2 linked regions of the Rhizobium sp. SSA_523 genome follow. Each later gene encodes a partner of the first gene's protein in a complex. Links are inferred from orthologs where the notes say so. Each region holds a gene or a part of one and is shown on either strand. Other genes may lie near its edges.

Region 1 (3,151 bases):
GGTGATATGCGCGCGCTTTCAGCGCTTCCGGCCGGCGTCGTCGTTGCACCGTCCGAAAGCGGCACCGCGATCCTGCGCCATACCGGGCATCGCGTCCTCACAGCGCCCTATCACCGCAACCAGGCCGGCATGTTGACCGAACTGCATATCGGCCTGGCAAGCCCGGACGAGGCAATGGCCTTCCTGAACGGTGCCGGAGCCACGATCCTCGCCTTCTGCGCCACCGATCCGCAGGTTCGAACGCTGATCCGTTTGAAACCGGAAGGACTTTACGCAAGCCTCGCACGCGGCAGCGTTCCCGCTTACCTGAAAGCGCTTCCCCTGACTGACTCCGGACCCGATTCCGAAGGTTTCCGCCTCTATCAGATTCTCCGCTAGTGGAACGAACTTGACGTTTGTTTCCCTCCCGCCGGACGCTCTCAGAGCAAATGTCGAACCACTAACCTGCGACCGCGCGGGCCTGCATGCGCGCCATGCTTTTTTTAAGTCCGAGGCAGGGTGAAAGCTTGCGAAAAATCCGCTAGAACGGGCACATGAACAGGCCTTTTTTCAGCGAGACGCAGACCAACCTTGCCGAATTGTCGGTGTCGGAACTGTCCGGCTCGATCAAGCGCACGGTCGAGACCGCCTTTGACCATGTGCGGGTCCGCGGGGAAATTTCCGGCTATCGCGGTCCCCATTCATCCGGCCATGCCTATTTCTCGCTCAAGGATGATCGGGCGCGCATCGATGCGGTGATCTGGAAAGGCTCGTTCTCCAAGCTGAAATTCCGCCCGGAAGAGGGCATGGAGGTGATTGCCACCGGCAAGGTCACCACCTTTCCCGGCTCCTCCAAATACCAGATCGTCATCGAGACACTGGAGCCGGCAGGTGCCGGCGCGCTGATGGCGCTGATCGAGGAGCGCAAGCGCAAGCTTGCCGCCGAAGGCCTGTTCGATCCCGCCCGCAAACGGGCCCTGCCCTTCCTGCCAAAGGTGATCGGCGTCGTCACCTCGCCCACCGGCGCCGTGATCCGCGATATCCTGCACCGCATCTCCGACCGATTCCCCGTGCATGTGATCGTGTGGCCGGTCAAGGTTCAGGGGGAAGGATCCGGCGACGAGGTGGCAAATGCCATTTCCGGCTTCAATGCGCTTGATCCGCTCGGTCCCGTGCGGCGACCGGATGTGCTGATCGTCGCCCGTGGCGGCGGCAGCCTTGAGGATCTCTGGAGCTTCAACGACGAGGCCGTGGTGCGGGCGGCCGCCGAAAGCGCCATTCCGCTGATTTCCGCGGTGGGTCACGAAACCGATTGGACGCTGATCGACCACGCGGCCGATATGCGGGCGCCGACGCCGACCGGTGCGGCCGAAATGGCCGTTCCGGTAAAGGCGGAACTGGATGCGCAGCTTGCCGCTCTTTCCGCACGCCTGCGCGGCTGCGCATCGCGCCAGATGGATCATCGTCGGCAGAACCTGCGCGCCCTGGTGCGGGCGCTGCCCTCGCTCGACCAGTTGCTTGCGCTTCCGCGGCGCCGTTTCGACGAGGCCGCCGCCGGTCTCGGTCGCGGGCTGGAGCGCACGGCGATTACCAAGCGCCGGCAATTCGAGCGCGCCTCCGCCGGACTTCGCCTGGATATTCTGACCAACCGCATCGGCGAGCGCCGGCGCCATCTTGCCGAGCAGGTTCTGCGCAAGGATCGCTGCCTGGAGCGCCAATTGCTCGGCGCCCGCGGGCGGATCGACCGGGCTCACGCGCAATTATCCGGCCTACCGCAGCGTCTTTCGGGCCATATCGGCCGCGAGAGGCAACATACGGCGGCGCTCTCGCGGCAGGCGGATACGGCGATCCGCCACGCCATGGCGCGGCACCGGGCAACGCTTGCGGCACAGGACCGCGTCTTGCAATCGCTCTCCTACAAGAACGTGCTGAAGCGTGGTTTCGCCGTGATCCGCGGCGAGGATGACCAGCCCTTGACGCGGGCTTCGGCCATCGCAACCGGCCAGGCTCTCTCCATCGAATTTGCCGATGGCCGCGTGGCGGCGACCGCCGGCGAGGGCTCGGAACCGGCGGTGGCAATGGGACCGGCGGCGGCATTGACGCCGCGCAAACGCACGCCGAAATCCGCGCCGGAACAAGGCCCGGAAGACGGCCCGAAACAGGGAACCCTGTTCTGACCGATGCGCTTTGTTTGCCTTATGCTTTTGTTTTGACGAATGACTTCGATCCAACCCGCACGCTTGTTCTGACCGATGACCCTGCGCTTTCTCATCGTTCTTGCGCATCCGCTACCGGACAGCTTTGCTGCCGCGGTGGCGGGACTTGTGGTCGAAACGCTCCGCGAAAAGGGCCATGCAGCCGATCTGCTCGACCTGTATCGCGAGGATTTCGATCCGCGCCTTTCGACCAGCGAGCGTCAAACCTATTTCGAGCCGCGGTGTGATACGAGCGCCGTCGATCCGATCATCGAACGGCTGCAGGCCGCCGACGGGCTGATCCTCGTCTTTCCCCAATGGTGGTTCAACTTCCCGGCCATACTCAAGGGCTTCTTCGACCGCATCTTTGCACCAGGCGTGGCGTTTCATCTCGATCCCGCAGGCGGACGCATCCGCCCGGCGCTCGGCAATATCCGCCATTTCTACGCCTTGACCACGACCGGTTCCCCCTGGTGGGTGGTGAAGCTCTATATGGGCGACCCCGTCCGGCGCCTGCTCAAACGCGGTATTGCGGCTTTCTGCGCCAAGAACGTTGATTTCAGGATGCTGGCCCTGCACGACATGGACCGCGCGAGCGCACAGAAGCGCTCGGCGCATCTGGCGCGTGTACGCCGTCTGGTGGAGCGGCTCTGACCTTCGCCGTGAAGGACCCCGTGGCACCTAGCGGTCGATCCGCTCCAGATAGGCCGCCAGGAGTGCATCCAATTGCTCGAACTCCTCACGCTCCAGCATGGCTGTGAGGCGATGCTGATTGGCGACATGATCGGTCACTGCCTGGTCGATGAGCGCAAGCCCCGCATCGGTGAGGCCGATCAACACACTGCGGCCATCCTCAGGGTTCGGCAGCCGCGCCACCAGTTTCTGCTTTTCCAGCTGGTCGATGCGGTTCGTCATCGTGCCGGAGGTGACCATGGTCGCTGCCAGGAGATCGCCGGGCGACAGGTGGAAGGGCGCTC
Region 2 (3,247 bases), 3.1 Mb from region 1 along the record:
GCTTGTGCAGATGACAGCCGACCTTGGTCACGCAGAAGACCGGATCGCCCGCCTCATGAGCCCGCCCTGCCCAGAAGGCGGCGAGCGCCTCCTGCGCATAGGCGATATAGGCAAAGCTGTGCATCGTGCCGCCAGGGCCGATATCGCGCATCGGCACGGTGAAGCCATAGGCGGTCTCCTTCGTCACATTCGCCTCGCTGTCGTTTTGCCTGCCGTCATAGTGCTTGCCCCCATGCTGCCATCCGCTCCTCTTGGTGCTCCTCACCCTCCATTAAAGACGAGACCGGCCGCGGGAACAAGCCGCCCCTTCCGCGATAGAGCGTGCAAAACAAACACTATGGGCAAGGCCTGCAAAAACAAACCGGCAGGCGGAGCGCGCGAAACAAGCAATGCGGGCGGGCCGTGAAACACAAAGAGAGTGCGCAGGGCGCGCAAATGGCCGGGATTGCTTGCGATCGCGCTGCAATCTCTTGAAATATGCCGGGTCTTGCGCCATGTCGGCATGACCTCACAGGAGCCTCATCGCCATGACCACCCGCCTTTACGAACATGAGATCTTCCTGGAGCACAATACGCCGGAGGGTCATCCGGAACGGGCGGACCGGCTGCGCTCGCTGTCCCTGGCGCTGACCCATCCGAATTTCTCGCCGCTCGACCGCAAACCGGCGCCGCAGGCCAATGAAGATGCCGTGCTGCTGGCGCATCCGGAGAGCCATCTCCTGTCGGTCATGCGCGAGATCCCGGAAGAAGAGGACCGCATCCGCCAGATCGAAGCCGACACCCATGTCAGCGCCAAGAGCCTGCAGGCCGCGCTGACCGGCATTGGCGGCGCCATGGCAGCCGTTGACGATGTGATGACGGGACAAATCGACAATGCCTTCGTGGCCTCGCGCCCGCCGGGCCATCATGCGGAAAAGTCAAAGGCCATGGGCTTTTGCCTGTTCAACAATGTGGCGATTGCCGCCCGCCATGCGCAGAAGGTGCATGGCGTGGAACGGGTGGCGATCGTCGACTGGGACGTGCACCACGGCAATGGCACGCAGGATATCTTCTGGGACGATCCTTCCGTCCTCTTCTGCTCCACTCACCAGATGCCGCTTTACCCCTGGACCGGCGAGAAGGGGGAGACCGGCGCCCATCGCAACATCGTCAACGCGCCTCTGGAAAGCAATTCCGCCAGCGAGCACTTCCGCGACGCCTTTTCCTCCCGCGTGCTGCCGGCGTTGCACGAATTCCGGCCCGACTTCATTCTGATCTCGGCGGGCTTCGATGCGCATCATCGCGATCCGCTGGCGCAGATCAATCTGGTCGGCGACGACTTCGACTGGGCGACCGGCCGGATCATGGAAATCGCCGGGAAATACGCCGGCAACCGGGTCGTCAGCCTGCTGGAAGGCGGCTATGATCTGGAGGGTCTGGCCGAATCGGCCGGCCTGCATATCCTCAGACTGATGAAAGGCTAACAATGGCAGAGAGCGCGACAGCCCCGGATGTCAGCGGCTACAGCTTCGAGAAGGCGGTGGCGGAACTGGAAACGATCGTGGCGCGGCTGGAACGCGGCGATGTGGCGCTGGATGAATCAATCTCCATCTACGAGCGTGGCGAAGCCTTGAAGAAGCATTGCGAGACCCTGCTTTCGGCCGCCGAAAACCGGATCGAGAAAATCCGCCTGGACCGCAGCGGCAAGCCGCAGGCGGTCGAGCCGCTGGATGGCGAATAAGAGCAGATCTCAATGACAGGAACCGGGGGGGTCCGGCATGGCCCGCAGCCAGCCACCCCGTGAGGAACCAATGCCGTGCCCGGACGTTGAGCGGGCATGGCAAAAGACACCGGACAAAAAGCCCGCAGCGGCATGATCACCTTCGTTCTGACCATCTTCGTCATCGCGCTCGTGCTGGCGGCGATCTACATGTTCGGCTTCACGCCCGGCGAGACGAACTGATCGCGGGATAGGGAAGAGGCGGCGGCCGCCCCCGTCCGTCAGACCCCCCGTCCGCCCGGATCACGCGCGCCATTCCGTCAGGACCACGCCCCCCGTCAATATCCCAGGCGCAGCGTGCCCGATCCTACCACGCCATTGCAGCGGCACGAGCCGCCGACGCGACCCGCCTGCGCCCGGCAGACATTGGGCTGGTTCTGCTGCGCGCTATCGGGCGCCGGAACCACGCAGACATAGCGCTGTCGGGGTCTTTCGCCATTATTGGTGTCGACGCGGGTATTGGGCCCGGATGTCTGTGCGGCGGCGGCGGCAGCCGTCAGCAGCAGCAGTGCCAGGCCGGTCATCAATCTTGTCATGCCGAATCTCCCTCTGGCGCCGCGGCAAAGGCGAAAGGCACGGCGCCTCACGCTCCGGTGCTTTCTTTCATTCGTGTCCGGTCCGCGCAGGATCGACGGCACGAAACTGCGCGGCTCTCAGACCATCGGCCCGAACATCTTAACAAAGCCTGAAAGTGTCCCAGCCCCGGCTTCGGCAAGGGCCGCCATCCGCGCCGTCAGCCGGCCTATTTGCGCTTCAGGAAGGCCTCGAAGGCGGACCGCGCTTCCGCGCTGCGCATCTGGGCCGAAAAATGCACCATTTCGGCATCGATGCGCGACAGGATCTCTTCGCTATCGCCGCGGATCAGGTTGCGGGCGATCTTCATGGCGCCGGCCGGCTTTGCAGCAAGGGCGGCAGCAAGTTTCAGCGTTTCGGCCTCCACCTCTTCCGGCGCGACGACCTTCCAGATCAACCCCGCCTCGCGCGCCGCCTCGGCGGAAAATCCCTCCCCTGCCGCCAGAAGGGCAAAGGCGCGCTGATGGCCCATCACCCGTGGCACGATCAGGCTGGAGGCCGCCTCCGGCACCAGAGCCAGATCGACGAAAGGCGTTCTGAAGAGGCTCCGCGTCGAGGCGATCGTCATGTCGCAATGCAGATGGATCGTCGTGCCGATTCCGATCGCAAGGCCATCCACGCCGGAAACGAGCGGCTTGCCATAACTGGCGAGCACTTTCAGGAAATCGACGGCGGCCGGCGGCTCCGCGCTGCCCGACATGGCATAGGAGAGGAAATCCGCCATGTCGTTTCCGGCGGAGAAACAGCCTTCTGTGCCAAGAAAGGCAACGGCGCGGATGGCCGCATCCTGCCCCGCCTCGTGCAGCCCGGCCACCATTCTCCGGTACATGTCGGCAGTGATGGCATTCTTCTTGTCGGGGCGGTTGAACCGGATGACAGCCACGCCCGCATGGGCCTCAGGGCGTTCGATCAGGA

What was found.
Region 2: the proteins of xseA (region 1) and QTJ18_RS08550 are in contact, whole or in part, in a cryo-EM structure (PDB 8TXR), measured with the Escherichia coli proteins. The link is inferred for Rhizobium sp. SSA_523 from one-to-one orthologs.

Annotation. Positions count from the first base shown.
Region 1 is NZ_CP129382.1:3,109,453-3,112,603, reverse strand. The notes cover bases 11-2,844. They hold xseA (exodeoxyribonuclease VII large subunit), read left to right. Parts: upstream 11-533; coding sequence 534-2,156; downstream 2,157-2,844. Other genes in these bases: QTJ18_RS23040 (NAD(P)H-dependent oxidoreductase), read left to right, coding at 2,238-2,828; QTJ18_RS23050 (hypothetical protein), read left to right, coding at 11-378. Outside these bases: more of QTJ18_RS23050, read left to right, coding at 1-10; QTJ18_RS23035 (MarR family winged helix-turn-helix transcriptional regulator), read right to left, coding at 2,856-3,151. UniProt on the Escherichia coli protein: Bidirectionally degrades single-stranded DNA into large acid-insoluble oligonucleotides, which are then degraded further into small acid-soluble oligonucleotides.
Region 2 is NZ_CP129382.1:59,340-62,586, reverse strand. Bases 163-3,092 are described here. They hold QTJ18_RS08550 (exodeoxyribonuclease VII small subunit), read left to right. Parts: upstream 163-1,465; coding sequence 1,466-1,720; downstream 1,721-3,092. Other genes in these bases: QTJ18_RS08535 (crotonase/enoyl-CoA hydratase family protein), read right to left, coding at 2,502-3,092; QTJ18_RS08540 (hypothetical protein), read right to left, coding at 2,038-2,295; QTJ18_RS08545 (hypothetical protein), read left to right, coding at 1,817-1,942; QTJ18_RS08555 (histone deacetylase family protein), read left to right, coding at 528-1,463; QTJ18_RS08560 (acyl-CoA thioesterase), read right to left, coding at 163-187. In the rest of the region: more of QTJ18_RS08560, read right to left, coding at 1-162; more of QTJ18_RS08535, read right to left, coding at 3,093-3,247. UniProt on the Escherichia coli protein: Bidirectionally degrades single-stranded DNA into large acid-insoluble oligonucleotides, which are then degraded further into small acid-soluble oligonucleotides.